4 regions of the Streptomyces sp. NPDC104831 genome follow, and region 4 is predicted to be linked to each of the others. Evidence: riboswitches for the same ligand, from Rfam matches in the RefSeq annotation. Region 4 holds a riboswitch; each other region holds the start of a gene.
The links. Region 4 has a riboswitch for cyclic di-AMP ahead of ACZ63H_RS21120 (transglycosylase family protein). Riboswitches for the same ligand answer to the same signal wherever they lie in the genome.
Positions count from the first base shown of each region.

Region 1: it holds a riboswitch for cyclic di-AMP, as region 4 does, so the genes downstream of both, ACZ63H_RS10570 (M23 family metallopeptidase) here and ACZ63H_RS21120 (transglycosylase family protein) in region 4, are expected to answer to the same signal.
Region 2: it holds a riboswitch for cyclic di-AMP, as region 4 does, so the genes downstream of both, ACZ63H_RS31640 (M23 family metallopeptidase) here and ACZ63H_RS21120 (transglycosylase family protein) in region 4, are expected to answer to the same signal.
Region 3: it holds a riboswitch for cyclic di-AMP, as region 4 does, so the genes downstream of both, ACZ63H_RS04425 (C40 family peptidase) here and ACZ63H_RS21120 (transglycosylase family protein) in region 4, are expected to answer to the same signal.

Region 1 covers NZ_JBVJOT010000011.1:36,052-38,242, forward strand. The annotation lists gene ACZ63H_RS10565 (GntR family transcriptional regulator) at 1-131, opposite strand, end outside; gene ACZ63H_RS10570 (M23 family metallopeptidase) at 329-1,084, opposite strand; cyclic di-AMP (ydaO/yuaA leader) riboswitch at 1,097-1,249, opposite strand; gene ACZ63H_RS10575 (M16 family metallopeptidase) at 1,479-2,191, opposite strand, start outside.
Region 2 covers NZ_JBVJOT010000060.1:21,387-23,577, forward strand. The annotation lists gene ACZ63H_RS31630 (dihydrofolate reductase family protein) at 1-413, shown strand, start outside; tRNA gene ACZ63H_RS31635 (tRNA-Met) at 491-564, opposite strand; cyclic di-AMP (ydaO/yuaA leader) riboswitch at 887-1,054, shown strand; gene ACZ63H_RS31640 (M23 family metallopeptidase) at 1,064-2,134, shown strand.
Region 3 covers NZ_JBVJOT010000004.1:138,048-140,238, reverse strand. The annotation lists gene ACZ63H_RS04425 (C40 family peptidase) at 755-1,228, opposite strand; cyclic di-AMP (ydaO/yuaA leader) riboswitch at 1,232-1,374, opposite strand; gene ACZ63H_RS04420 (hypothetical protein) at 1,813-2,118, opposite strand; gene ACZ63H_RS04415 (ATP-dependent Clp protease proteolytic subunit) at 2,126-2,191, opposite strand, start outside.
Region 4 covers NZ_JBVJOT010000030.1:23,619-25,809, reverse strand. The annotation lists gene ACZ63H_RS21120 (transglycosylase family protein) at 1-717, opposite strand, end outside; cyclic di-AMP (ydaO/yuaA leader) riboswitch at 723-897, opposite strand; gene ACZ63H_RS21115 (transglycosylase family protein) at 1,087-2,191, opposite strand, start outside.

The DNA of each region.
Region 1 (2,191 bases), on a different contig from region 4:
CGCACGGGGACGCGCGAGACGCCGTAGCGGCGGGCCAGGACTTCCTCGGTCAGCCGGCTGCCGCGCTCGTAGACACCGGCGACGATGTCGTCCCGGACAGCGGTGCACACCGAGTGCGCCGGAATACGCATGACCGACCTCCGCCTTAATCCCCGTTAAACGCCGATGATGGACGTGTGTTCCGTGACTCTATTCCAGTCGGCCGGAATTTCCGATGGCGGGCCGTAATCCATGGATATTTTTTGGACAACGGGTCCCGCGGAGAACATGGAAAACGGCGAAAGCCCCGGCTCGGGGAGCCGGGGCCGTCGGGGAAGGCGCGAGTGCGTCAGATGCGCACGCCGTGCGAGCGGAGGTAGGCGACGGGGTCGATGTCGGAGCCGTAGTCCGGGCTCGTGCGCGCCTCGAAGTGGAGGTGCGGGCCGGTGACGTTGCCCGTGGAGCCGGAGAGCCCGATCTGCTGGCCCGGCACGACCTTCTGGCCCACCGTGACGCCGATGGACGACAGGTGCCCGTACTGCGTGTACATGCCGTCGGCCATCCGGATCACGATCTCGTTGCCGTACGCGCCGCCCCAGCCGGTGGAGACGACCGTGCCGGAACCCACCGCGTGCACGGTGGTGCCGGCGGCCGCGTGGAAGTCGATGCCGGTGTGCGAACCGGAGGACCACAGCGAGCTGGACGCCTGGTAGGCCGTGGAGACGTAGGAGTGCTCGATGGGGGCCACGAAGGCGTTCAGCCGGCGGCGCTCGGCCTCGCGCGCGGCGCGGGCCCTGGCCTCGCGCAGCTCCTCGGCGCGCTCGGCGGCGGCCTTCGCGGCGGCCTCCTCGGCCGCCTTGCGGTCCGCGGCCTGCTGCTGGGCGGTGGCCTGCGCGTCGATCTGGGCGGCGACGTCGTCCGTGGCGGCGAGGACCGGGGTGAGGCCGGTCTGGTCCACGGGGTTGCCGGCGGCGAGGGCCGGGGAGGCGGCGAGGGTGCCGATGACACCGGTGGTGGTCAGGGCCGCGACGCCGGCCGCCTGCGCTGTGGTTCGCTTGACCCGTCCGGGCTTGCGGTGCTTCCCGGTGGCGCACATGAACGCCATGAAGTGGCTGGTCCTTTCCTTCCCTCTCGCCTACCGGGTTAGCTGACGGGTTCGGAGCAGGAAGGTCTCCTACGGGCTCCCTCGCGGTCGCCCGATTCACCCCAGGGACGATGGGTCCCCGGCTCCCCTGGCTCGCGCCGTACGGGGACTCGGCGATGGCTGTCCGGTGCCGCGGGTGCGGCGCACTGCCTGACGAACAGCCCGGACGACGCTACGGCGGCCCGCTTCCGATCCTCAAACGGATCCGGCTTTTTGTAGCGCATCCCACAGGTCAGACAGGCAACCTCCGCCCCAAAACGGGCACCTGAGGGACCGAGTGGAACAGCGTGGGGCCTGACGGCTCGTAAACCGTCAGGCCCCACGCGCGCGTGCGCCGGATGGGTCGGCCTCGCCGCTACTCGGCCGACACCACGCTCACCGGGCCGATGCCGAGCGCCTCGACCGGTGCCTTGATCCGGGCGGCGTCACCGACGAGGACGGTCACCAGGCGGTCCACCGGGAAGGCGTTCACGACGGCCGCGGTGGCCTCCACCGTGCCCGTGGCGGCCAGCCGCCGGTACAGCGTCGCCTGGAAGTCGTCGGGCAGGTGCTGCTCGACCTGGTCGGCCAGCGTGCTCGCGACGGCCGCGGCGGTCTCGTACTTCAGCGGCGCCACGCCGACGAGGTTCTGCACGGCGACGTCCCGCTCGGCGTCGGTCAGGCCCTCCGCCGCGACCGTGCGCAGCACCTTCCACAGGTCGTCCAGCGCCGGGCCGGTGTTCGGCGTGTCCACGGAGCCGCTGATGGCGAGCATCGCCGCGCCCGTGCCGTCCGGCGCGGACCTGAGGACCTGCCCGAAGGAGCGCACGCCGTAGGTGTAGCCCTTCTCCTCGCGCAGGACGCGGTCCAGGCGGGAGGTGAGGGTGCCGCCGAGGCAGTACGTGCCGAGCACCTGGGCGGGCCACACCCGGTCGTGCCGGTCGGGACCGATCCGGCCGATGAGCAGCTGCGTCTGCACGGCGCCGGGCCGGTCCACGATGACCACGCGGCCGGTGTCGTCGGCGGTCACCGGCGGCACCGGCCGGGGCTCGCCGGGGGTGCCGGTCCAGGCGCCGAGGGTGTCGGCGA
Region 2 (2,191 bases), on a different contig from region 4:
TGGCGGCCCTGTGCCCGCCGTCACGGACGGCGTTCAGCGTCGGCGCGGTCGTGGTCGCCGCCGACGGCACCGAACTGGCCCGGGGGCACTCCCGCGAGGGCGGCGACGCGGTGGTGCACGCGGAGGAGGCGGCGCTCGCGAAGATCGACCCGGCCGAGCCGCGCCTCGCGGGCGCCACGGTGTACTCCAGCCTGGAGCCGTGCACCCGCCGGGCCTCCCGGCCGGCGCCCTGTGCCGAACTGATCCTGCGGGCGGGGGTGCGGCGGGTGGTCACCGCCTGGCGGGAGCCCGACACCTTCGTCACGGCGGCCGACGGGGCGGGCGTGCTGAGCGCGGCGGGCGTGCGGGTCGTCGTCCTGCCGGAGCTGGAGGAGCCGGCCAAGGCGCCGAACGCCCATCTTCTGCCGGGCTGAGCGTGCGCCCGGGCGCACCCGGGCGCACATACACCCAGGGCCCGGAATCCTTGGGATTCCGGGCCCTGGGCCTTCAGTAGCGGGGACAGGATTTGAACCTGCGACCTCTGGGTTATGAGCCCAGCGAGCTACCGAGCTGCTCCACCCCGCGTCGTTGTGGCTCCACTGTACGCCATGCGCGGGATGGTTCGCACATCGGTTTCCGCGGGCCCCGGGTCGGGCGGGCCCCGCAGGTCACGCAAGGTGACCGGGCGAGCGCCGTGCGCATAACATCTGAGTCACCATCAAAACCGCGAGTGACTGCTGAACGCCCTCGGAGGGCAGGCAACTCGCCCGCTTTGACGGGATAGTTGCCGATAACCTCACCAGTAAAAAGCGTGTTGATCAAGGGGGACGGCTTGGAAAGTGACTGGCAGGTCTATTAACGTTCGATAACGCAGCGCGGTCGTCCCAGCCGTCACAAGAGGCGGCTCCGTGCGCACGCGCCGAATCCCGCGAGGGAACCGGGGAACCACCATTTGGGGTGAATCACGCGGATACCGTCGTGCACTCACGCGAGTCCACGACCGGATATACGCGCGTAGGAGACCTTCCTGCTCCGAACCCGTCAGCTAACCCGGTAGGCGGAGGAAGGAAAGGAGCGCGCCCGCGTGGCGTCCAACCGGCCTGTCCCCGAAGCCCCGTCCATACCGGCACAGCGCGAGACCGGGCCCGGGCCCGAGACCTTCGGCTACGGCGCCTACCGCGCCGACGAGGGCCCGTGGGAGGAATGGAACCCCACCGAGGACTCCGTCGCCCCGGTCCGCGGCCGGCACCGGGTCGCCAAGCAGCGCGGCGGCTTCGCGCGCAGCTCCACCGTCCTCGGCGTCGGCGTCATGGCCGCCGTCGGCGCGGGCGGCATGGCCAGCGCCAACACCGGCAAGCCGCCGGTGTCCATCTCCCTGCCGGACCTGCCCTCGGTCGGCTCCCTCTTCCACGACGACGACTCCGACGCCGCCGGGCCCGCCGCCGAGGCCACCGCGCTGAGCACCGTCGCCGTGGCCTCCGGCACGGGCCAGGACAGCGCCGACGCGGGCGAGGTGCTGCGCAACCGGATCATGGCGCAGGCCGAGCAGCAGCAGGGCCAGGCCGACAGCAGGGCGGCCGCCGCCGCGCTCGCCGCCGCCGAGAAGCAGACCGCGCGGGCCGCCGCCGAGGCCGAGCGGGAGGCCGCCGCCAAGGCCGCCGCGGCCAAGGAGAAGGCGGAGGCCGACGCGGCGAAGGCCGAGGCCGAGGCGAAGAAGGCGGCGGAGGAGAAGCGGCTGGCCGAGCTGGCCAGGCAGTACGCGCTCCCGACCTCCTCCTACACGCTCACCTCGACGTTCGGGCAGGCCGGCTCGATGTGGTCCTCCGGCCACCACACCGGGCTCGACTTCGCCGCCCCCACCGGCACCCTGATCAAGGCCGTGCACAGCGGCACGATCACCGAGGCGGCCCTGGCCGGCGCCTATGGCTACCGCACCATCCTGACCCTGGACGACGGCACCGAGCTGTGGTTCTGCCACCAGTCCTCGATCAACGTCACGGTCGGCCAGAAGGTCAGCACCGGCGAGGTCATCGGCCGCGTCGGCGCCACCGGCAACGTCACCGGCCCGCACCTGCACCTGGAGGTCCACCCCGCCGGCTCGCCCACCGGCATCGACCCGATGGCCTGGTTGCGCGACAAGGGCCTCACCCCCTGACGGATCTCCCGGAAGAACCGGGAATCCGGCGCCGGCGGCGGGATGCGATCAGCCCCC
Region 3 (2,191 bases), on a different contig from region 4:
GGAGTACGCCCCGGCGGCGCCCGGGCGGCAGCGGACGCGTCCGGGCGGTGCGCGGAGGCCGCGGGTTGCCGGTGGCGGGGCGCTTCGACGGTGTCCTGGTGCCGGCGGCCAGCGGACGCGTCCGGGCGGCGCCCGGCGGCGGAAGCGACGCGCTCCGCCGGTGCCCCGGGGGCCGGCGGCAACCGCCGCGTACCGGCCGCGTCCAGGCACCCGCGTGTGGGCGGGCAGCCGGACGGATCCGGGGTGCTGTGACGCGCCGGGGTCGTCGGCGGCGGGGGGAGCCTGCCTCGCCGGCGTCCCGGTGCGGGCGACAGCCGGTGCGGACCGGTGCGGACCGTCCGCCCGGGCGCCCGGTGCCGGCCGGCCGCCGGAACGCGGCGGGCGGCGGTGCGGTCCGCCCGGCCGGTGTGCGACGTTCCCGCCGGTCCGCCGGGACGCCCACCCGGGACCGAGCCGTTCCGCCCGCCGTATGTGCCCGAGAGGCGGTACGGCGGGACCTTGTCCCGGCCCGGGTCTGCCGGTCCGCCCCTGCGCGCAGGGAAGCGCTCGCGTCGGCGCCTCGGGTCCGGACCTCCCCGCGCTCGCTCCCCGGCGCGGTCCGACCCGGACGCTCCCGCTGTCCCGGAGGCGCTCCGGGGCCGCCCGCACGCTCGTGAGGCGGCCGGGCCGCCCCGGGCCCGGCCCGCCCACGGGGGCGGGCGTCGGGGTGCCGGAGCGGCCCCGCTGCCGGAGCCGCTCCCGGGGCGCGGCCGGGTCAGCTGACCCGGCCGTACCAGACGCTCTTGGTCCAGATCTTCTGCAGCTTCACCACGTCCCCGGTCTTGGGGGCGTGCCAGATCTTGTTGTGGCCGGCGTAGATGCCGACGTGGTAGACGCTGGAACCCGAGTGGAAGAAGACCAGGTCGCCGACCTTGCGGTGGCGGGCGGAGACATGGTGCGACTTGTTGTACTGCTGGGCGGCGGTACGCGGCAGCTTCTTGCCGGCCTTCTTGAACGAGTAGAGCGTCAGCCCCGAGCAGTCGAATCTGTGCGGCCCGGTGGCGCCCCACCGGTACGGGGAACCCTTCTTCGAGGCCGCGACCTTGAGTGCTTTCGTCGCGATGGTCGCGGCGGAGGCGTCGGTGGCGAGCCCGGGCACCGCGATCGAGCCGCCCACGGCGGCGAGAGTGAGTGCCGAGGCCGTGCCGGCCCGGGCCATCAGCGACGGGACTCGATTGAGCGCAGTCATGCGCAACCCTTCGTCAGCCGCCTGTGAAGGATGACCTGTCGGATTCGGGCTGGCGAAGTAGCCCGGCCGCGTTGCCGCGGCTTCACCCCAAGGGCTGCTCGGAACCTCCGCCCCGTGCCCGACTCTGTGTCGGACGACTGGACATCCGTTCCGGCGACCCGTCTTGCTTGGGTCCTCCACTCCTGCCGATCCACTCCGTCGACCGGTCATCCGGGCGGCGGCAGGACTCGGCGTCCGCCCGGATCGCCCCGCCGCGGTGGCGGGGGCTTGTCGTCAGACAGGGATCTTGACGCAGATCTGTCTGAAAATCCCAACGGAATCGGGGATTTGTGGCGTTACTCACCACTCACCCGTTCGGGTGGACAGTGCTCCGTTCGAGGCCCCGTCAGATCGTCGTCGTAGCCCCGGACCTGGGGCGATGTGCCTCCGCGGGGGCCCGTGGATCCCGCGTCGCGCAACTCGGGAGACCCGGAAAACGATCGGGATGTACACCGGTCGGCGGTACGTCGTTCGGGCCGTTTCAACTCCGGTCCGAACGACGCGTGTCGACGCCTCGGCGCCGTCGGACCGGACGGGTGTCCGCCTCAGCCGGCGTCATCCGGCGGGAGCGCGACGCGAGCGGCCCGGCGCTCGCCGTCCAGCACCCGCAGCGCCCGTGCCAGCGTGTCCCCGTGCAGCTCCGTCTCGCCCCGCCGGTGCATCAGCGCGAGCGCGTCCCGCAGCTCTGCCGCCTTGCGGACCAGGCCCTGAGCGGCGCGCAGAGCACTGTAGGTCTGCCCGTGCCGGGCCGGATTGACGCGGCCGAGCAGGTCGGCGGCCTCCAGATAGCGATCGATCAACTCGCCCTCGGCGCGGGTCAGGGCGGGCAGCGGCGGCAGGTCCGGCAGCACGGGCGGCTCACCTCGCGTCCGGTGCGCCGGGCGTGTCCCGGCGGGCGGGCACGACGGCGTCGACCAGGCCGTA
Region 4 (2,191 bases):
CGGGTAGATGAGGTCGGCGTCCTGGACGATGTCCTTGTTCAGCTCGAACAGCTTCTCCCAGCCGCCCGCGACCTGGTGCCGCGCGGCGATGGTGCCGAGCGTGTCGCCCTGGACGACCTTGTACTCGCCGTCGCCCTTCTCGACCTTCTTGCCGGTCGGGGTGGTGACGGTCTTGCCCGTGCTGCCGCCGGTGCTCTTGCTCGTGCCGGTGGAGGCGGCCGGGCGCTCGGCGGAGCGGGAGGCGGCCTGCTGGTCGGCGGAGCGGGTGGAGGTGCCCGAGCCCTGGGTGGACGGCGTGGACGGGGCGGACGGCGCCGGGGTGCTCGGGGCGGAGCCGTTGTAGGGGGAGCTCGACAGGCCCGTGCCGCAGACCGGCCAGGCGCCCTTGCCCTGGGCGGCGAGGACCTTCTCGGCGACGGAGATCTGCTGCGCCTTGGAGGCCTTGTCGGCGGTGGAGGCGTACTGCGTGCCGCCGTACGCGGCCCAGGTGGAGGCGGAGAACTGCAGACCGCCGTAGTAGCCGTTGCCGGTGTTGATGGACCAGTTGCCGCCGGACTCGCACTGGGCGACCGTGTCCCACTGGGAGGCGGTGGCGGCGGAGGCGTTGCCGGCCGCCATCAGCGGGGCGGCGACGGCGGCGCCGGTGACACCGGCGAGCGTGACGGCGCGGACGGCCTTGGACGGACGACGGTGCTTGCCCTTGCCGGTAAACAGCATGGATCGATTCCCCTCACCGACGCCTGCGAGGTGAGCTGTCGGGTTCGGGCCGGTTGAGTTGCCCGGCCGCGTCGTCCGCTTGCGCGTGACGCGGCTTCACCCCCAGCCGGTCCCAGCTTCAACTGCTGGGCCCGGCACTTACCTTGGGTCCCCCGCTCCTGCCTACGGCGCTTGACGCGACGACTGTTCCCGGGCGGCCGCTGGCAGGATTCGGCGTGGCGGCTGCCGGGGCTCGTGGTGACGAGCGGCTTCGACCGTAGACAGGTGATCGCCGGAATTTCAAAGACGATCAGGGCTTCTGAGACTCATCCCACACTTTCGCCAAACCGGACATCCAGGCATCAAGCGGGGCGTCAAGTCCCGCCGTTTTCAGCCCGTTTCGCCCTGGACATCCAGGGTCTGACCGGCGGTGATGCGGTCCGGGTCGGCGCCGATGGCCTTCTTGTTGCCGGCGTACAGCGCGTGCCACCCGCCGTCGACGTCAAGGGAGTCGGCGATGGAGGACAGCGAGTCGCCCGCGCGGACCGTGTAGGTGTCCGGTTCGCGGGAGGCGTGCCGGCCGGACGGGGTGGCGTTCTGACCGTTTGTCACATTTTCGTCCGCGCTCCCGCCCCGGTGGCGCCCGCCGGTGCCGACGGTGCCGGTGTCGACCAGGCTCCAGGAACCGGCCGCCCGCTGCGGGTTGTTCACGACCCCGGTGTCCGGGGTGGGCGTCGGGGAGCCCTCGGCGCCCGGGAGGCTTCCGGTGTCCGGCGTGGCGGACTTGTCGGACTTGGGGGTTTCGGTCCCGGTGGAACCGGCGTCCTCGCCCGTGGCCTTGTCCGCCGCCCCGCCCGCGTCCTCGCCGGCCTCCTTGTCCGCGCCCGTACCCGCGTCCTTGCCGGCGCCGGTGCCCTTGCCCTTCCCCTTGCCGCTGCCCTTCCCCTTGCCCGGCTCGGCGGTGGGCGTGCCGGTCGGGTCCGCCGAGGAGGAGCCGTCGGCGGGGCCGGTGCCGGTGGAGGGCGACGCGTCCGGCAGCCCGGACGGGTCGGAGGCGTCGGGGGTCGCGGAGGTGCCGGAGCCGCCGGCCGATCCGGACGGGTCACCGGTGCCGCCGGAGCCGCCCACGCCCGTGTCGACGTCCATGGAGCCCGAGTCCCGCGTCAGGCCGGACAGCAGGGCACAGGTGGCCCAGGGGGTGGTGCCCCGGTCGGCCAGGATCTTCTCGGCGACGGCGATCTGCTGCTGGCGGCTGGCCTGGTCGGCGCTGGCCGCGTACTGGCCGCCGCCGTACTTGTCCCAGTCGTCCTGCGAGATCTGCAGGCCGCCGTGGTACCCGTTCCCGGTGTCCGCGCTCCAGGAGCCGCCGCTCTCGCACTCGGCCACCTTGTCCCACGTGGTGCCGTCGGCCGCGTTGGCGCTCGCGGCGCCGAGCAGCGGGATGGCGATGGCGGAGCCGGTCACGCCGGCCGCGACGAGGAGGGCCGGAGCCTGG